Regions from separate parts of the Carnobacterium sp. FSL W8-0810 genome, predicted to be linked through region 1. Evidence: riboswitches for the same ligand, from Rfam matches in the RefSeq annotation. Region 1 holds a riboswitch; the other holds the start of a gene.

Region 1 (10,974 bases):
GTGTTCTCTAGAAATCCTACTTGAAGTCTTTTTTCTTCTTGGAAATTAGTTACCAGCTGTGTTTCTAATTGCCTAACAAAATATGTTCCAATCAATTCCAATGCTACTAAAAGCAAAATGATAAAAACAAAGATGATTTTAAAATCAATTGATTGAAAAAAAGTAATTTTTTTCTTCATGAAACACTACTCCTGTTCAGGATTTCTTAAATAGTAGCCCACTCCACGTCTTGTGACAAGCCAAGTTGGATGACTTGGATTATCTTCTATTTTTTCTCTCAGTCTTCTAACCGTTACATCCACTGTTCTCACATCACCGAAATAATCATAACCCCATACCGTTTGCAATAAATGTTCTCTAGTCATCACTTGACCTAAATGCTTAGCTAAATAATGCAGCAATTCAAATTCACGGTGAGTTAATTCAATCGTTTCTCCTCTTTTAGAAACAATATATGCATCAGGATGAATCGTTAATGCACCAACTTCAATATCGTTTGTTTCTACTTCTTCAACGACAGGAGTTTTAGCATTGTCATGACGTCTTAAGTTTGCTTTAACACGCGCAGTAAGTTCTCTATTTGAAAAAGGTTTGGTCACATAATCATCAGCCCCAAGTTCTAATCCAAGAACTTTGTCGATTTCTGAATCTTTTGCTGTCACCATAATAATAGGCATGTCGTGACTTTTACGTACTTCGCGACAGACTTCTAGCCCGTCTTTTTTAGGAAGCATCAAATCTAAGATAATCAGATCAGGCAATACTTCCTCAACTTTTTCTAAAGCTTCTTCTCCATCATACGCAGTAAATACTTCATAACCTTCTTTTGTTAAATTAAATTTTACAATATCCGAAATTGGTTTTTCATCATCAACTACTAATATTTTTTTCAAAATAAAACCTCCTTGGACTTACTATTTTTTTAATGATTTTTTTAGTTTTTAATGGCTTTACTTTTTATAATTACTTATAGAATGATAAACTGTTCTACTTTCCATTATACCGAACATACAATAAGAGTGCAAAAACAAAATCAAGAGCTCATTCAGAGCTCTTGATTTTGAGTAAATATAATAACTGTTTAATAGCCTTCAATCGTCAACGCAATTGTTTTTCCAGCTTCGGCTTGTATCTCATTGTTCGGTTTAAAAACATAATGGTAATTCTCGTTTTCTCCATTTATCACAACAACAGGTATAAACAAACGGCATCCTCGACTTAAAAGGTACTCTCTATCAAATTTTACTAGAGGTTCACCTTGCTTTATCATCATGCCCTTTTTTAAGTTTGTTTCAAAACCTTCCCCGTTTAGCGTTACAGTATCCAAACCAACATGAACTAACACTTCTAAACCATCATCTGTTCGTATTTCGAATGCATGAGATGCACCCGCTACTTGAAATAACTTTCCGCTAATAGGCGCATAAACTACATCAGATGTTGGAATCATAGCAAAACCTTCTCCAATCATTTTTTCAGAAAATACCAAATCAGGCACTTCTTCTATAGGTATCATGCTACCATCTGTTACAGCAACCAATAGCGCTTTATTCTTCCCTGTTAGCTCGCTTTGTGTTTCTTGTTTTGAAGATAAGCTCATTCCATTAATCCTCCAATGTCTTACTCTTTTATTAACCACTACTGTCTTCTAGTTATTGTTTTATCTTTAATTGTAACGGATTCTTTTCATTTTGACCATCCCTTATAAAAAAAACCATCAATCAAAGGTGTTATTTATTCTTTTAACAACAAATAATTTTTCAATTTAAATTTTCTCATTAATGCGATTTCATTTTATTTGGATATTCCTATCTTTAATGGTATTCTATAGAAAATAAAGGTAAATTAATCGCTCACCAATTTAGATGAGTGTACGATTTGTCTACTTTCTTATTAAGTTAAACTGTTTTAAAATCTATCTTAATGAAAGGAGCGTAAAAGCTAAATGTCAGTCGAATTTATCATAGCAATTGGTGTTGTTGTCTTAGCCTTGGTTGCTTTAGTTATTGTAGGAATTCTCATCGGTAAAAAAGTTGGAAAACTAATGAAAGAAATTAATTCAACTCAAACCACTGTTCAAGATCATATCAATCATTTTACAAAAGAAGCAGATGCTATAACAAGTAAAATAGATCATATGACTACTAGAGTAGATGGTATGACCAAAGATATCGCTGTTAAACAATCTTATATTTCTAGCTTTACTCAGACAACAAGTGAATTTGGAGAATCGATCAATGACTTAAAACAAAATGGCACAAAAGTCGTTTCATCTCTTTTCTCTAGCTCACGTAGAAAAGTTACGGTTACTCCTCCTCGCATAACTAAAGTAGGAAAAACTGCTTTGAAGATGTATCAAACTAGAAAAAAGAGGACAAAAAAACGTTTTTCATTTAATTAACTAAACTAATTTAGAAAAGGGGAACTTTATTATGGCTAACAGTTTTACTAAAACTTTATTTGTAGGAGCTGCTGCTGCAGTTACTGCTTTATTATTCGCTCCTAAATCAGGAAAAGAATTACGTGAAGATATCAAAGCACAAGCATATGATTTAAAAGATCAAGCAATGGATCAAGTAAACAGTTTTGCTGAAGAAGTAAAACAAAGTTACAAAGAAGTTGAAGAAGAAATCAGCTACACTGATCCTGAATTAGCTTCTACTATTGAAGATATTGAAACAGATTTAAATCTTCACTCTGAACCTGTTGATACTTCAGAATTTAACGGAACTGTAGAAGTTCCTTCATCACCTACCGTTGAAGATTTAACTGATACCCCAGATCTATCTGTTGAAGATAGACGTGGACAATTATAGACTTAAATAGAACTCAAAGTAAAAATCCTTACTAAAATACCACTCTCCTAATACTTTAGGGGAGTGGTATTTGCTTTATCCTTATTTATATACTAATGCTAAATCAATCCTCTAAATAATTAGTTTATTTTTTTCTTTGACAGTAGATTCTTAACGGTTTGTCCAATATCTTCACTGTGGCAAATAACTGAAATAACAGACACACCGTCTGCGCCTGAAGAACGAACGGCATTAGCATTTTCTTCTGTAATTCCACCTATTCCTACAATTGGAAAGTTAGCAAATTGTTTTCGTATAGCTTTTAAAAAATACAACCCAGCAGGAGGCTTCGCATCTTTTTTAGATTGCGTTTTATATAGTGGACCAATTCCGACGTAATCTGCTCCGTTAAGTATCGCTTGTTCCATTTCTCTAGAATTGTGTACAGAAACACCCACTATTTTTCCTTTTGCTTTTTCACGAAATATAGGAAGCGCTAGATCTTCTTGGCCGATATGAAAACCATCCGCATTTAATTTAAATGCAAGCTCTACATCATCATTGACGATAAACGGTACTTGGTAAGCTTGACACATTTTTTGACAAGCACGAGCAAACTCTTCATACGCTTTACCTGTTAAAGACCCTTCACCCTTTTCACGTAATTGAAAACAAGTAATCCCTGCTTGTAAAGCTTCTTCAAGAGTTTCCAAAGGATCTTTTCTACAGTTCACTGTACCCATTATAAAATAAACGTTCAAAATATTACAGTTCATTTACTGCTACCTCACAGGTTCTTTTTTGATCGTTATAAGCAAAATGATTTGTTGGTCCATGACCATTTCCAATATGAAGAGGGGTAGAAATAGCTAGATGGATGAATTTTTTTGCTTCAATAATCGATTCATGTATGGACAGTCCTTTTGCAATATTTGCTGTAAGAGCTGCAGAAAATGTACAACCTGTCCCATGTGTATCTTTTGTTTGTATACGAGGGGTACTTATCGAAAAAGAATGCTGACGAGTGTATACTCTATCCGTTGCCTGTTCTCCATCTAAATGACCTCCTTTTATAATCACGCATTCAACCCCCATTTGAAGGATTTGCTGTGCAGCTTCTTCAATATCTTTAACATTTTTAATCCGTTTACCTGTTAAAAGTTCTGCCTCAGGGATATTTGGTGTGCAAATTGTTGTATAAGGAAACAGCTTTTCGATTAACGTTTTTACTGCTTCATCTTGTAAAAGACTTGCTCCGCCTTTTGCAATCATCACTGGATCAACGATTAGTGGAATTTGGTATTGTTGTACGATTTTAGCCACAACTTCAATAATTTCAGCTGAAAATAACATTCCTGTTTTAATTGCTTTTACAGAAAAATCATCTAGTATTGTTTGTAATTGTTGCTGTACAAAAATTGGCGATACTTCAAAAATACCGTGTACTCCTAGTGTATTTTGATCAGTTAATGCTGTTATTGCTGTTGTTCCAAATACACCCAGTTCTTGAAATGTTTTTATATCCGCTTGAATTCCAGCACCGCCACCTGAATCTGATCCAGCTATTGTTAGTGCAATCATCTCTCAACCTCCGATAATTTTTGTAATGTGTTCATAAATTGTAAAGCAAACGTACCCACTTCATTTGTACTTTGTTCAGCAGCTTGCTTGTAATCTTTTAACGTCGCTGCTAAACTTTGCATTGGATTCATACCGCTGCTCGCAAGCGACGCTGCACAGATAGCACTTAATAAACACCCAGTACCTGTGATGTGTGTCGCTATTTTCTTGCCTCCTGAAACATGAATTCCCTCATGCCCATCTGTTATAAAATCTGATTCACCCGTTACAATGACAAGGCACGTATACTGCAAAGCAACTCGTTTTGCGATTTTAGCAATATCTATTTCACCTGTGCCGCTATCTACACCTTTTGGTTGCCAAACCTCACCGGCAATTGCCGCTAGCTCACCTGCATTGCACCGAATTAAATCAAACTGAATTTTATTCAGAAGGTGCTTAACCAATTGTTTGCGATAACTTGTAGAACCAACACCTACTGGATCCAGCACAATAGGAATAGATAATTCATTTGCTGTTTTGCCTGCAAGCAGCATAGCTTCTGCTGTACGGTCATTCACTGTTCCAATATTAATAAGCAATGCTTGAGCAATCGACACTATTTCAGATACCTCTTTAACTTCATCAGCCATAATAGGTGAAGCACCGACTGCAAGTAACCCATTCGCTGTGAAATTAGCAACTACGTAATTTGTCATGCAATGCACTAAAGGAGCTTTTTTTTTAATTTGTACTAACATATTTCATTCCTCTTTCCTCTACTTTTTTGTCTGCCATTTCTTTTCACCATTCTTCAAAAATCTAACTCTCAGTCCTCCTTTATTTTGGACGCAAGCAAAAAAAGCCTCTACAAAAAGCGTAGAGGCTAAAAAAAGTGTATGAAAAAAACACTAATCGCTCCCTACGTCAGTATTAACTAACAGGTTCAAAGGGTCAGGTTTTAACCTTCTCAACACAAGCGTGTCCCCCCGCAATTAAAAGTTTTACAAAAGAAAAGCTCCCCATAGAAATGGAGAGCTCAGTACGTATAATTTAACAGATATGTACCTAGTGCTCCCTACGTCAGTGTTAACTAACAGGTTCAAAGGGTCAGGTTTTACCTTCTCAACACAAATGTGTCCCCCTGCAAAACATTTAATTACTTATAAGCTTACTATATACAAACTATTTAATCAATTTTCTTAAGTAATTAGACATTAAGAGTACAAAAAAAAGTAACTAATGAATAAATTTTTTCAGTCTATTCATTAGTTAGCAACAATTCGATCTTTTTCTTTTAATTTAATTATTCTTCTTTATTCACCCACACAGATACAGAACCGGCTTCTACAAGAAAATGACCATTACCTTCTTCATCAATCGTTATTTTATTTGTACAATTACCTAGATAATCTTCATAAACACATCCACTTTTGTCTTCTCCTACAAACATATCCTTAAAGCCAGCTTCACTATTTGAGATGACTACAGCACACCCTCTTGGATACTCTTCATTTCCTGATCGAGTCCAACCAATACAATTTCTGTGATCAAAATAATCTGTTTGATTTCCATAAGCATAATTCTTTTTAAGGTACAATAATTTATCGATTACTTCACGCTGAGGTTCAATTGGATCATCCCCTTTGATACCGTAATAATCACCGTAAAAGAGCACTGGATAGCCTTCTTGTCTTAGTAAGATAACTCCATAAGCTGCAGGCTTAAACCATGGCTCAATAAAGGATTCCAGCGATTGATTTGGTTGAGAATCATGATTATCTACAAAAGTTACAGCTTGCATGGGATTATTTTGGATTAACGTTTGATCAAATAATTGTGTCAAATCAAATTCGTTACCCATTTTTGAAGCTTGTTCTAATTGGTGATGCAATCCTACGTCAAATAGATCCATTTTATAGCCTTGGCTCTCTAAATAATTCTTTAAACTAGAGTAATTTTGGTCCCAATACTCTCCCACAATAAAAAATTGTTTGCCAAAATTAGATTCAATACTTTCGCGTAATTCATAAATGAAATTCTCGTTAATATGTTTGACCGCATCTAACCTAAAACCATCTACTCCAGTTTCTGCAATAAACCAATTAGCCCATTTTTTTGTTTCTTCAACAACTTCTGGATGACTATAATCAATATCAGCATACATGAGGTAATCGTAATTGCCATACTCGTTATCTACTGTTTCGTCATCGGCCCAGCCTTTATTTTGACCTTCAATACGATAAATAGCTTTTTTCTCGTTTTCTTGATTGTAATCCGTTCCTGAAAAATGGTACCAATGCCATTGGAAATCAGAGTATTTCCCTTTTCTACCTGGAAAAGTAAACTCTGTCCATCCTTCAATTTCATAGGGTTCACTGATTGTTTGATTGCGATCATCAGGATCCACTTCAATCGCTTTAAATCGTTCAACTCCATCTGCGCCTGCTTTATGATTTAAAACAACATCTGCATAAACTTGGATTTCGTATTTATGCAGCTCATCAATTGCTGCTATTAATTCTTCTTTTGTACCATACTTTGTGCGGATAGTACCTTTTTGATCAAACTCACCTAAATCGTATAAATCATATATTCCGTATCCATTGTCTTGTGTTCCTGTACCTTTAAAACATGGTGGAATCCATACACTGGTTATTCCAATTTCACTTAAATGTTTTGCATCTTCCTTTAAACGTTTCCAATGGTTACCATCATCTTCTATATACCACTCAAAATATTGCATCATTAGTCCATTTTTAAGCATGTTTTTACTTCCTTCCCCATTTACTTCATTCGTTTTTATTTAATCACTTTTTGTACATTTAAAATTCACTATAATTTTAGCAATCTTACCATTTTTTATTTGGAAAGAATAATAAAAAGGTTACCTTTTTTCATAAGACACTTTAATCGACAACTAATTCTGAAACAAGTATAGTGGTATTATCAAATAAAGGAGGGATTTAAATGAAAACATTGGATAGTATTGCGTTAGCATTGCTAATTGTAGGTGGTTTAAACTGGTTGTTGGTTGGACTCTTTGAATTTGATCTTGTTGCTACGCTTTTTGGAGGACAAACATCGCTATTATCAAAAATTGTTTATATCATCGTTGGCTTGTGTGCACTTTATTCCTTGAAGTTTTTCCCATTATTAACATCAAATCGCAGAGACAGAGACTAATTCGCCTCTTGAAATTTAAACTAGCTACACAAAAAGGACTCAACATTAATTTGTTGAGTCCCTTTTTTTCTTTTCTATCCCAGAGCTACATCTAAGATCATCATGATTGTAAAACCAATCATCAACCACATAGATGCTAAATCTTTATTTCCATTTTCTTGTGAACCAGGTATAACTTCTTCTGCAACAACAAAGATCATAGCTCCTGCTGCAAAACTTAAAGCATATGGAAGCAATGGTTCCATTACTGTAACAGCTAATACCCCTACTATAGCCGCTATCGGTTCAACAGCTCCCGAAAGTTGACCATAGTAAAAACTTTTCGCTCTAGACATACCATCACGTCTTAAGGGCATAGCAACCGCAGTTCCTTCTGGAAAATTCTGGATTCCCATACCAATTGCTAAAGCAACAGCTCCAGCGATAGAGGCTTCTGGATTCCCAGTTGCAACGGATCCAAATGCAACACCTACTGCTAAACCCTCAGGTATATTATGCATCGTAATCGCTAAAACTAATAATGTACTGCGTTTTCTTTTTTGAGGATTCACCCCTTCAGCTTCTGCTGGAGGCATATTAGGATTTAGATGGGGCAAAACGTTATCTGCACTCCACAAAAAGATTCCACCTAACATAAAACCAATTGCAGCGGGTATCCAAGCAGGTATCGGTCCGCTTTCAGCCATTGACAGAGCTGGCGATAATAGTGACCAAAAACTTGCCGCTATCATTACTCCTCCAGCAAAACCTAGCATTCCATCCATTAACTTTTGATTAACATTTTTGGTAGTGAATACTAAAGTGGCTCCTAAAGCAGTCATTCCCCAGGTAAAGAGCGTCGCAATTATCGTTTGTACAAGTGGGCTTAAAGAACTAAAAAATTCAACCAATTACTTCACTCCTCTTAATAGAATAGTAACTATCTTATTCTTCTATTTCAGTATAATAGTCTTTCCATTTTTTCACAAATACTTGAATACGGATTCAGCTAAAAAGAATAATTACTCGCTTTACTCTTTTTATTTTGATAGACGTTTCCATTGTTTACGCTTAGCCAAATAAGAAACGGACTAATCTATTTATATGAATGATAAACTATTTTCATTTATTTTTTACATTACTTATCAATAAAATAGTACAAAAAAAAATACCTTACTCAAATAAGGTATTTTACAAGTATTTATATATGGGCTGTGGGGGGTTCGAACCCTCGACCCGCTGATTAAGAGTCAGCTGCTCTACCAACTGAGCTAACAACCCTTTTTGTGAATTTCACTTACAAAATACATTTTACCACATTTTTTTGTTTTTATGCAGAAAAAATAAATTTTATTTAAAAAAATTAACCAAACAACCGTAACGATTTGCTTGGTTAATCGATTTTTTATTAAACTTGTGCCCAAACACTTTCTAATATGTTTGTTTGTTCACGGTCAGGTCCAACTGAGAAAGTTGAAATACGGACACCTACTAATTCAGAAATGCGGTGTACATAATTTCTTGCATTTTCAGGAAGCTCTGCTAAAGTACGGCATTCTGTAATATCTTCGCTCCAACCTGGTAGTTCTTCATAGATTGGTGTACATTCAGCTAGTTCTTTTAAACTTGCTGGGTAGTGTAAAATTTCTTCTCCATTACGTTCATAAGCAGTACAAATTTTAACCGTTTCTAATCCACTTAAAACGTCGATTGAGTTTAAAGAAAGATTAGTAATACCAGATACACGTTTTGAATGACGCATCACTACTGTATCAAACCAACCAATACGACGTGGACGACCTGTTGTTGTACCATATTCACGACCAATATCGCGAATTCGTTGCCCAACTTCGTCAAATAATTCAGTTGGGAATGGACCATCTCCCACACGTGAAGTATAAGCTTTACATACACCAACTACTTTATCAATTTTTGAAGGACCAACACCACTACCGATTGTCACTCCACCAGCCACTGGGTTAGAAGATGTAACGAAAGGATACGTACCTTGATCAATATCCAACATAACACCTTGAGCACCTTCAAATAATACGCGTTTGCCATCATCTAAAGCATCATTTAAGACAACTGAAGTATCACAAACATATTGTTTAAGCTCTTGACCGTATTGGTAATATTCTTCAAAAATATCTTCAAATTCAATTGCAGTAGAATCAAACATTTTTACAAAACTACGATTTTTTTCTTCTAAGTTAATACGTAAACGTTCTTCAAAAATATCTTTATCTAATAAGTCAGCAATTCGGATTCCGACACGTGCTGCTTTGTCCATATAAGCTGGACCAATACCTTTGATTGTCGTTCCGATTTTTTGATCGCCTTTAGAATCTTCTTGTAATTGATCTAGTTGAATATGATAAGGCAAAATAACATGTGCACGATCAGATATACGTAGATTGTCAGTTGTTATGCCTCTTTCATGCAAGTAAGCTAACTCTTTAACAAGTGCTTTAGGATTTACAACAACACCATTTCCAATAACACTAATTTTATCTTTATAGAAAATACCTGATGGAATCAAGTGTAATTTGAAAGTTACACCATCAAATTGAATGGTGTGTCCAGCATTGTCGCCGCCTTGATAACGTGCAATGACTTCTGCATTTTCACTTAAAAAATCTGTAATCTTTCCTTTTCCTTCATCGCCCCATTGTGTACCAACTACTACTACTGAAGACATATGAACACCTCATTAATTTTTTTTTAACCCAAATACTTATTAATACTATCAGTAATATATGATTGTTTCAACCTAAAAACGAATATTTAATTTTTTTTTAACTAAAAAACACGAAATAAACGAACAATATTTTTTTTATCAACAAAAAAAAAGACAAAATGCGAACAATAATTCGCATTAGTCTTTTTTAACGTTGAGCTATATCATCAGGGTAATAGCTCAATGATGAAAATTTATTGTATTCTTTTATAAATAGTAATTTAACCGTGCCTCTTGCACCACTTCTGTTCTTTTCAATAATAACTTCTATCACATTATCTTCTCCAGCAGATTCGTGGTCATCGTCATCTTCTCCATCTTCACGATCATAATAATCATCTCTGTACAAGAAGGCTACTATGTCCGCATCTTGCTCGATTGATCCAGATTCACGAATATCACTTAATACTGGACGTTTATCTTGACGTTGTTCAACACCACGAGATAATTGAGACAATGCAATAACGGGTACTTTTAATTCTTTTGCTAATTTTTTTAACTGACGAGAAATTTCAGAAACTTCTTGTTGTCTGCTTTCGCGACCCGTTCCTTCAATCAACTGTAGATAATCAATTAACACTAAACCTAGATTTCCTTTTTCTTGCTTTAATCGACGACATTTCGCACGAATTTCAGCGATTCTGATTCCAGGAGTATCATCTATATAAATATTGGCTTTGGATAAACTACCCATGGCTACGATCAGACTTTGCC
Region 2 (10,974 bases), 1.6 Mb from region 1:
GGAGCCGTTTAAAACAAGAAATTAGAGACGCTTTAAACAAACATCTTTTTGAACAAACACGTAGACGTCCAGTAATTTTACCAATTATTATGGAAACTAGTTCACGTAATCGCAAAAATTAAATTAAAAGGGGCTTTTACTGACTTCTTAATTGAAGTTAGTAAAAGTTTTTTTAATTTAAATAAGCAAAAAAGAGCATTCACAAAAGTGAATGCTCTTTTTCTAACAGGGGATAGATAAGACTATTCTGTTACGCCTTCAGTCCATTCAGCAACGCGGTCAGGATTTTCTTCAATCCATGTTTCTGCTGCATCTTCAGGATCTTCTCCTTCAGAAATATCTAGCATAATGCTTTCCATTTCTTCTGTTGTCCAGTTAAATTGATCTAATATTTGATAAGCTTCTGGCATATCTTCTTCTAAACCTTCACGAGCCATAGTGTTGATCGTTTCTGCTTCACCAAATGAACCTTCAGGATCTTCAAGATATTTCAAGCCATAAGTGGCGAACATCCAGTGTGGAGACCAACCAGTAATAACAATTTCTTCTTCATTTTGAATAGCTTGACCTAATTCAACAGTCATTGCACCAGATGAAGAAGTCTCAAGTTCCCAATCACTTAAATTATCGTAATCTTCTAAGGCTGTTTCAGTTGCAGCAACAACACCAGCACCGGGTTCGATACCTGTGATGCTCATTTCAGCTTCATCAGTAAGGTCTGCGATAGAATCTACATCCATGTATTCAGGAACAACTAAACCAACTAATGCGCCTTCTAAGTTCGTTCCAAGGTTAACCATTTGGTCGCCATATTCTTCAAATTGAGAACCATGAGTGGCTGGCAGCCATGCAGCTACCATAGCGTCAGCGTCACCGCTTGCTACGGCTTGCCACATTACAGCGTTATCTAAAGGTGTTAATTTTACATTATAACCTAAATCTTCTAAAACTTTACCGATCACGTGAGTAGAAGCGACTTCAGTATCCCATTCTACATAAGCTAATTCAATTTCTTGTCCTTTACCAACAGATGTATCCTCTGTTGAAGATTTTTCTGTTGCACAACCTGCTGCAGCTAATGATAATCCTAAACCTGCTGTGAGGCCTAAATGTTTCCAGTTTAATTTTTTCATAACTAATCCATCTCCTTTTTTTTTTTTAAAATAACATTCAATTATTTTTTATTTAATTTTTGTGTTAAACGATCAATGATAATCGCTAGAACAACTAAACCTAAACCAGATACAAAACCTGTACCGATTTGTGCACGTTGCAGAGAAGAAAGAACTTCTCTTCCAAGACCAGGAGCACCGATCATAGAAGCGATAACGACCATTGATAGAGCTAACATAACAGTTTGGTTGATACCAGCCATGATTGTTGACTTAGCTAATGGAAGTTCTACTTTGAATAACTTTTGAGCACCAGTGCTACCAAAAGATTCTGATGCTTCAACTAATTCAGCTGAGACTTGTCTGATTCCTAGATTTGTAAAACGAACAGTCGGTGGAATTGCAAAAATCAATGAGGCAAACACTCCTGGAACCATACCGATCCCAAAGAAGGCAACTGCGGGTATTAAATAAACAAAAGCCGGCATTGTTTGCATAAAATCCAGTATAGGAGCAATAATGGTATTCGCTATTTTACTTTTAGCCATTAAAATACCAAAAGGAACTCCAATAACAATTGATAATAAACTAGCAACTAGTACTAGTGTTAAAGTGCTCATTAACTCTTCCCAAAGTCCTTGATTATAGATGAACCAAAGCCCAATGATTGAAAATGTTGCTAAGCCAAATTTCTTTTTTGAAGAGAAAAAGGCGATCACAGCAATAATCAAAATAAATAAAATGGGTGGAAGTAGTAATAAAGTATCTGTTACAAATTCCATAGCAATCTCAGAATATTTTTGTATAGGGTCAAACAAAAATGCAAAAGTATCTGTTATCCAACTTGTGAAACTTTCTATTGCATCAGCTACAGGTAATTCTGGAATAATATCTAATAAATTAAACATTTTGCAGCACCTCACTTTCTCCTGCAAGAGCGGCTATTACAGCACCTCTGACAATAATACCTACTAATTTTCCTTCATCCACAACTGCTACCGGAGTAGTTGAATCATGAATAACAGAGAAGATATCGTTCATGGAAGTTGTTCTTGTAACAGTTGGGATATCGACTTTAAGGATACTTTCAATTGTTTGAATATTTTTCTTACGTGCTTCCGAAGCATCTTCAGCTGTAATATAGCCTAAAAGATTGCGTTGGCTATCTACAACTAACATACTAGAGATTCCTTCACTGCGCATTTGTTCTAATGCAAAACGAGGACCATGGTTTTTAATATTTAATGTTTCAGGACGTTGCATGATGTTTTCAGCAGTTAATACTTTAGAGCGATCCACATCTTCAACGAATTTTTCCACGTAATCATTTGCAGGATGAGTCAATATTTCTTCAGGAGAACCAATTTGCACAATGGAACCATCTTTCATTAAAGCAATTTTGTCGCCGATTCTTAAAGCTTCATTTAAATCATGCGTAATAAAGATAATCGTTTTTTTAACATTTGCTTGAAGTTCAATTAATTCATCTTGCATTTCACGACGAATTAAAGGATCTAACGCAGAGAAAGCTTCATCCATTAATAAAATCTCAGGATCATTCGCTAAAGCACGTGCAAGACCAACTCGTTGTTGCATTCCACCTGATAATTGACTAGGATATTGATCTTTATAATCGCCTAATCCAGCGTTTTCTAAAGCTTTTTGAGCTTTTTGTTGTCTCACAGCTTTATCAACACCTTGAATTTCTAATCCATATTCAGTGTTTTCTAAAATCGTACGGTGAGGGAAGAGACCAAAGTTTTGGAAAACCATACTTAATTTTTCTCTTCTGACTTGGCGCAAGGCTTTTTTATCCATAGTAGATAAATTTTTATCATCGATGTAAATATTTCCTTTAGTAGGATCGATTAAACGATTAAACATGCGGACAAGAGTAGACTTTCCACTACCTGATAATCCCATGATGACAAAAATTTCACCTTCTTCAACTGTAAAGCTAACGTTGTTTACTCCTACAGTGGCCCCAGTTTCTTTAAAGATTTCTTGCTTAGATTTTTGTTGGTTTAACAACTCTAAGGCTTGTGTTGTTCTTTTACCAAAAACTTTTGTAACATTTTCAATAGTTATTTTTGACAAAAATAACATCCCCTTCCTTTTTTTATTTATGAATGTCAACTAGTGAATCAAAATGAATAAAGTACAATCTGATAAGGATAGAATCAAAACATAAATTGTTATAGAAACCATTCGTAAAATGGCTGATTTCTTTGAAAAATGTTTAAGAAAAATCGACATCTATTCATTAAAAAAAAACTTTTAAAATGAAGCACAATAATCAGTGTAACATGAATAAAAAAAAATGAAAAACAAAACCATTTTCAAAAATAAGCTTTAATACCGTTGTTTTACCTTGACGACAGACCTGAGAGGGGGAATAAAAAAAATAAAAAAAGTTTTTAAAAGCGTTTTCTTTTTAGGTTTCTTGTAAAAAAAGATAAAAAATAAGATATAAAAATTGACATATAACTTGTGGTTTTTTAGTGGGATTGATAGACTTATTTTGAAGTGCTGGAAGAGTACAAATGAGGTGGAAAAAATGTTAACAGATTTACAAAAAAAAATTATTGAACATACAGAAGACTATGTATATAAATTATTAAAAGATGATGCTAGCGGTCATGATTGGTGGCATATTCATCGAGTCAGAAATTTAGCAAAAAGTATTGCAAAACAAGAACGTAAAGAAATAAATTTCTTTATTTGCGAGATGGCGGCTCTTTTACATGATGTGGCTGATGAAAAAATGAATAAAACAGAAGCTGATGGGGAGAAGAAAGTTAGAAGTTGGCTTTCAACTCATCCTATAACTGAAGAAGAAACAGAACAAATAATGGATATCATTCTTCACATGTCATACAAAGGTGGGACAAATAAAACTAAATTGACTTCAATAGAAGGAAAAATTATTCAAGATGCAGATAGATTGGATGCAATAGGAGCAATTGGGATCGCTAGAACAATGGCCTATTCAGGTTCAAAAAATCGATTGATACATGATCCGGAAAAAAAACCACGTGAACATCTTACTATAGAAGATTATCGTTCTGGAGAAGATACAGCTATTATGCATTTTTATGAAAAATTGTTAAAACTAAGGGAAGAAATGAATACAACTTCTGGGAAAAAGTTAGCAGAACAAAGACATGCTTTTATGGAACACTATTTATCAGAATTTTATGCTGAATGGGATGGGGACAGGTAAGGTAGGCTTATAAAGAGGTTTAATACAATAAATCAGTGGAGGTTAGTGTATGAATAGGATGGAAAATATTATACTAAGAGAAGCAACAGTAGGCGATGTTTCTATGATAGAAGATTATATAATAGAAAAAAATCCTTACACAGTGATGCCTATGGTCGGTATGACTGAAAGTTTACATGAAAATGAAAAATACCCTATCTTGATCTTAGACCAAGATACGATGGTAGGTTTCTTTATCCTTCAAACAGGAAATTCGGTATTAAACTATGTCTCAAATCCCAATGCTATTCTTTTAAAAGCCCATTCGGTCGATAAACGGTATCAAAAGCAAGGATACGGAAAAGCTTCAATGGAAAAACTACCGGAGTATATAAAAGAGCGGTTTTCTTCTATTAATGAAATTGTTTTGTTGATTGATTACGATAACATCAGTGGACAAATGATGTATTTAAAATCAGGATTCAAAGATACTAAAAAGAAAGTAAAGGAAGCAGATGGGTATAAGTTTGTTTACTCAAAAATACTTGAGGGCAGTCTAGTTTAATCTGCTTAATAGTTGAATCATCAAATCGTATATTGACAAAAAATCAGTATAATTGTACTATATTATATGGAAGTAAAATTGAATGAACAACCATCACAAAGGGGTGCTGTAAAAAGCTGAGATTGAATCAATAGATTCTAACCCTTGGAACCTGTTCGTTAGTACGAGCGTAGGGATTGTGACGGGGACGAAATAATAGTGTTAAAATGATTATTCGGACTCCTCCTTTGATGTGTGGCACTGTTCAACACATGAAGGAGGAGTTTTTTTTGAGTAGTATGAGGTTACGTGTTTGGATAGAAGGGACGATAGTTGCCGCTTTAGCAATTGTGTTATCTTTGATTCCAACCAATATTGGAACAGGATTTACAATTTCGTTAGGGATGATTCCGTTAACGTTGTTTGCATTTAGGTATGGTTTTATAGCAGCGTCTGCATCAGGATTTTTATGGGGAGTATTGCATTTCTTAGTTGGAAACGCTAGTATATTGCATCCATTACAAGGATTTATAGAATATTTTGTTGCTTTTGCTTTTGTTGGTTTTGCAGGTCTGGTAAGCAGACCTATCCAACGATCTTTTAAAGAAAATAAAAAACTAAAGCAATATCAATTAATTGTCTTTGGAACGATATTAGGAACAGCAGCTCGTTTCTTCTGGCACTTTATTGCAGGGTATTATTTTTGGGGAAGTTATGCTCCAGAAGGAATGAATCCTATTTGGTATTCATTTATTGCGAACGGTGGAAGTGCACTCGTTACTGGAATAGTAACAAGCGTTGTATTAATCATCATAGCTAAAACGACTCCAATGTTGTTTTTACCAAAAAGTAAACATTAACCATTTTTTTTAAGGATAAATAAGTGAGAGATTGTGGCAGCTGCCCAATCTCTTTTTTGGTAATGAATTCCTGCAGTTCGCTAGTTTGTAGTAGCTAAAAAATTAGGGAAGTAGTAAGATTGACTAATAATAAAGTTGGAGAGGAATACGTCGATGCAGATTATCACATACATACTTTTGGGTTTTTTCTTTTTAAATATCGTTTTTGCTGTCATTACGGTTTTTCGTGAGAAACGAGATATTGCTGCTACTTGGGCATGGTTGCTTGTATTGATTCTTTTACCAGGAATTGGATTCATTTTTTATTTGTTTATTGGGAAAAAATTGACCCGTGAAAAGATATTTGATATCAAGTCTCAAGAAAATATAGGAATGCCAGAGCTCGTACAAGCTCAAAAAGAAATGTTAGCAGAGGATGAAAATTTATTATCTGCTAAACAAGCTACTGAAAACGCAAAAGAAATGGCAAGTTTATTTTTAGAAAGTGACGAATCAATTTTAACTAAAGGAAATAAAATTGAATTGTTCACTGATGGAGCACAGAAATTTAATTCTTTAATAGAAGATATTTCTAAAGCGGAGCATCACATTCATATGATCTATTATATTATCCATAACGATAAAATAGGGAAACGTGTTCTTAAAGTCTTAGAAGAACGTGCAGCTGCTGGAGTTGATGTTTTAGTTATTTATGATGCTTTAGGTTCTCGATCGTTAAAGCCTAATTTTTTTAAAAAATTAAAAAAATTAGGTGGCAAAGCTGAACCTTTCTTTGGTTCAAAATTTCCATTGATTAATTTACGTTTTAACTACCGTAATCACCGTAAAATTGTGATTATTGATGGGAAAATTGGGTATACTGGCGGTTTCAACGTTGGAGATGAGTATTTAGGCGAGTATAAGAAATTTGGCTATTGGAGAGATACCCATTTAAAAATTCAAGGAAATGCTGTCCTTGCATTACAAAGTCGATTTTTAATGGATTGGAATGCAGCAGTTCCTAAACATAAATTGGAATATGAAGAAAATTTCTTCCCTTTAATTGATAAAAAAGGGCATACGAACGTACAAGTCGTTTCGAGTGGTCCAGATTCAGATCTTGAGCAAATCAAAAAGGGTTATATTAAGATGATCAGTATGGCTAAAGAGTCTGTTTTTATTCAAACGCCTTATTTTGTTCCAGATGATTCAGTATTGGAATCTATTCAAATTGCTATAATGTCTGGGATTGATGTTAAAATCATGATACCGAATAAACCAGATCATCCATTTATTTATCGGGCTACCATGTATTATGCTGAAGCTATGGCAGCAGTTGGTGCAGAAGTATATATTTACGATAATGGATTTTTACATGCAAAAACAGTAGTTGTGGATGGAGATATCTGTTCGATTGGGACAGCTAATTTTGATATCCGTAGTTTTAAATTAAATTTTGAAGTAAATGTTTTTATCTATGATGCTAAGATTGCTCAGCAACAGCAAAATTTCTTTTATGAAGATATGAAGAAAAGCTATCTACTGACAAAAGAAATCATTGATAATAAATCTAAATGGATGAAATTTAAACAAACTTTTTCTAGATTATTTTCTCCAATTCTATAAACTCATAAGCTAGCTAAAGAAAGATTTTGGAATACTAATTCCAAAATCTTTTTTTATGAGAAAAAATTAATCAAAAATCGTCAAATTTGATTAGAGTTAGTATGTTTGAGATAATAGTTTTGCATATGGTCAAAAAATAGAAAGAATATATAAAGAGGTGAGTGTATTGATAGAATTTAAAGATGTTTCAAAAGTATATAAAGGTGGGAAAAAAGCAGTCGACGCTATTAACCTTACATTTAATGATGGAGAATTTATTGTGTTTATCGGTACAAGTGGAAGTGGGAAAACGACTTCTATGCGAATGATCAATCGTATGATTGAGCCGACATCAGGACAAATTTTAATTAATGGGGAAGATATTATGAAAAAAGACCCTGTTCAATTAAGACGTAAAATCGGTTATGTTATCCAACAAATTGGGTTAATGCCTCATATGACAATTTATGACAATATTGTCATGGTTCCTAAATTATTAAAGTGGTCTGAAGATAAACAACGAGAATCAGCTGAACGACTACTTGAAAAAGTAGATTTACCAAAAGACTTTTTGGAACGTTACCCAGCAGAACTTTCTGGTGGACAGCAACAAAGAATTGGTGTTATTCGTGCTTTGGCTGCGAACCAAGATGTTATATTAATGGATGAACCTTTTGGAGCACTAGATCCTATTACTAGAGATGCTTTACAAGAATTAGTGAAAGAATTACAAGAAGAGATGGGAAAAACGTTTATTTTTGTTACCCATGACATGGATGAAGCTTTAAAGCTGGCTGACCGCATTGTGATTATGCAAAATGGTCGTGTTGTTCAATTTGATACGCCGGATAATATACTAGCTGAACCGGCTAATCAGTTTGTTGAAGATTTTATCGGTGAGGACCGATTGATTCAAGCAAGACCAAATATTCAAACGGTAGACCAAGTTATGATAAAAAATCCAATCTCTGTAACTCCTGGAAAATCTCTTTCAGAAGCGATTCGTTTGATGAGAGATAAACGAGTCGACTCCCTATTTGTTACGGATGACTCTGGTGTCTTAAAGGGATATGTTGATATAGAGAGAATCGATCGTAATCGTAAACGGGCTACAAGTGTAGGAGATATTATGATGGATAAAGTTTATTTTGTTCGAGAAGGTACTCTTTTAAGAGATACTGTTCAAAGAATTTTAAAACGTGGATTTAAAAATATCCCAGTCGTGGATAATAAAGATCGGTTGATTGGTTTAGTCACTCGTACGTCACTCGTAGATGTGGTTTACGATACAATATGGGGTGAGGAAGAAGACATCACAAGTGGAAATGTTTTTGAAACGACCACTCCTAACGAGAGTAATGAATAGAGGAGGAAAAAATAATGGCTGAATTTTTTGCAACAAATGGCTCTGATTTACTCCTGAAAACGTGGGAACATTTCTACATTTCAGCATTTGCTTTGGCGTTAGGTGTTATTGTGGCTGTCCCTTTAGGAGTATTATTAACAAGATTTGAAAAAAGTGCTAAGTTTATTATCGGCTTAGCAACAATTTTACAAACTGTCCCTTCTTTAGCACTACTAGCTTTAATGATTCCTCTATTTGGAATTGGAAAGGTGCCTGCAATCGTTGCATTATTTATCTATTCTTTATTACCTATTTTAAGAAACACTTATATAGGAATGAATGGAGTAGATACTAATTTAAGGGACGCAGGTAAAGGAATGGGAATGACCAGTCTACAGTTGATAAAAAATGTCGAATTACCTCAAGCCGCACCGGTTATTATGGCAGGAATTCGCTTGTCAGGTGTTTACGTTATCTCATGGGCTGCATTAGCTTCTTATATTGGTGCTGGGGGATTAGGTGATTTTATCTTTAATGGATTAAATCTTTTTATTCCTAGTTTGATTATTGGCGGAACCATACCTGTAACCATTCTTGCATTATTGACAGATTTTGTACTAGGAAAATTAGAAAAAAAAGTAACGCCTAGAACTGTGCAAGGAAATGAATAGGAGGGCTTCAACGATGAAGAAAATTCAAAAAATTGCTGCCCTTTTTATGGCAGCGATAGTATTAAGCAGTTGTTCGTTACCTGGGTTAGGTAGTGGATTTAATGAAGAGGGAATCACAATAACGGGTGGTTCTACTACAGAACAACAAATTATAGGTTATATTGTTGAAGGTATGGTTGAGCATTACATTGATATAGATGCTCAGATTGTAAATAATTTAGGATCATCTTCTTTAAATCATCAAGCTTTGGTTGGTGGAGATGCTAATGTAGCCGCAATTAAATATACAGGAACTTCTTTAACAGGTGAATTAGGAAGAGATCCGATCACTGATCCTGAAAAAGCATTAGAACTTGTTGTGGATGGATTTGCTGCTGAATTCAATCAAAAATGGTTTCCAACTTATGGTTTTGCAAACACGTACGCTTTTATGGTGACACAAGAACTTGCAGATCAATATAATTTAGTTACCATTAGTGATTTGGAGGACGTAGCGGGTGAATTAAATGCTGGAGTAGACTCATCTTGGATCCAGCGTGAAGGAGACGGGTATGCTGCATTTCTAGATACTTATGGCTTTGATTTTAACCGTGTTTATCCTATGCAAATCGGATTAGTTTATAATGCCTTACAAGCTGGAGAAATGGATGTTGTGTTAGGTTATTCAACGGATGGACGTATTAAAAGTTATGACTTAGTTGTGTTGGAAGATGATAAGCAATTATTTCCTCCATATGATGCTAGTCCAGTTGCGACTTTTGAAGTATTAGAAGCCTATCCTGAATTAAATGAAGTATTATCAAAATTACAAAATTCTATAACGGATGAAAAAATGCAAGAATTAAATTATATTTCAGATAACAATTTAATTGAACCTAAAGTTGTAGCAGACGACTTTTTGAAAGAAAACAATTATTTTGAATCAGTTGAGGTAAACGAAGGAGGAGGCGAATAATAATGATGGCACAAATGAATTTATGGGAACAATTAATTTATTATTTTTCAGAAAATGGTCTTTATATTTGGAGCCAATTTTTTCGTCATTTCTTAATTTCGATTTACGGTGTGATTTTTGCAGGGATTGTTGGAATTCCAGTTGGTTTCTGGATTTCTCGACATGGAAAGTTAGCTGACTGGGTTGTTGGAGCAGCTAACGTCATTCAAACGATCCCTTCGTTAGCCATGTTGTCTATCTTGATGTTAGGGTTGGGGTTAGGTGTAAACACCGTTATTACAACAGTATTTTTATACTCATTACTCCCTATTATTAAAAATACGTACGCAGGAGTTCGAAGTGTGGACAAAAATATTTTGGATTCAGGTAAAGGTATGGGTATGACAAGATGGCAGCTAACCTATATGGTTGAACTTCCTTTAGCTTTATCGATCATTATGGCCGGAATTCGTAATGCTATGGTAGTCGGGATTGGTGTAACTGCAATCGGAACGTTTATTGGAGCCGGTGGTTTAGGTGATATTATTACTCGGGGCGTAAATGTAACCGATGGTGGAGCAATCATCCTCGCAGGTGCAATTCCAACTGCTTTAATGGCAGTTATCAGTGACCTCTTCTTAGGTTGGATCGAGAAAAAATTGGATCCAACAAAAAGTAAAAAATTACTATCTTAGAAATAAATGTTTGTCATTAAACTAAGC

What was found. A riboswitch is a leader RNA that binds a small molecule or an ion and turns the genes downstream of it on or off. The one in region 1 is predicted to bind thiamine pyrophosphate.
Region 2: it holds a riboswitch for thiamine pyrophosphate, as region 1 does, so the genes downstream of both, thiT (energy-coupled thiamine transporter ThiT) here and thiM (hydroxyethylthiazole kinase) in region 1, are expected to answer to the same signal.

Annotation. Positions count from the first base shown of each region.
Region 1 is NZ_JBBOWO010000001.1:545,409-556,382, forward strand. It holds gene walK (cell wall metabolism sensor histidine kinase WalK) at 1-179, opposite strand, end outside; gene yycF (response regulator YycF) at 186-893, opposite strand; gene NST49_RS02660 (PTS sugar transporter subunit IIA) at 1,082-1,600, opposite strand; gene NST49_RS02665 (DUF948 domain-containing protein) at 1,946-2,401, shown strand; gene NST49_RS02670 (YtxH domain-containing protein) at 2,433-2,816, shown strand; gene thiE (thiamine phosphate synthase) at 2,936-3,571, opposite strand; gene thiD (bifunctional hydroxymethylpyrimidine kinase/phosphomethylpyrimidine kinase) at 3,561-4,376, opposite strand; gene thiM (hydroxyethylthiazole kinase) at 4,373-5,116, opposite strand; TPP riboswitch at 5,258-5,356, opposite strand; TPP riboswitch at 5,414-5,511, opposite strand; gene NST49_RS02690 (alpha-amylase) at 5,662-7,122, opposite strand; gene NST49_RS02695 (DUF378 domain-containing protein) at 7,326-7,541, shown strand; gene NST49_RS02700 (ZIP family metal transporter) at 7,616-8,431, opposite strand; tRNA gene NST49_RS02705 (tRNA-Lys) at 8,729-8,801, opposite strand; gene NST49_RS02710 (adenylosuccinate synthase) at 8,929-10,221, opposite strand; gene dnaB (replicative DNA helicase) at 10,409-10,974, opposite strand, start outside.
Region 2 is NZ_JBBOWO010000001.1:2,101,307-2,112,280, reverse strand. It holds gene NST49_RS10180 (ribonuclease J) at 1-122, shown strand, start outside; partial or broken gene NST49_RS10175 (ABC transporter permease/substrate binding protein) at 243-2,020, opposite strand; gene NST49_RS10170 (quaternary amine ABC transporter ATP-binding protein) at 2,013-3,218, opposite strand; gene NST49_RS10165 (HD domain-containing protein) at 3,670-4,335, shown strand; gene NST49_RS10160 (GNAT family N-acetyltransferase) at 4,385-4,879, shown strand; TPP riboswitch at 4,969-5,072, shown strand; gene thiT (energy-coupled thiamine transporter ThiT) at 5,158-5,718, shown strand; gene cls (cardiolipin synthase) at 5,872-7,323, shown strand; gene NST49_RS10145 (betaine/proline/choline family ABC transporter ATP-binding protein) at 7,481-8,668, shown strand; gene NST49_RS10140 (ABC transporter permease) at 8,683-9,318, shown strand; gene NST49_RS10135 (osmoprotectant ABC transporter substrate-binding protein) at 9,332-10,273, shown strand; gene NST49_RS10130 (ABC transporter permease) at 10,279-10,947, shown strand.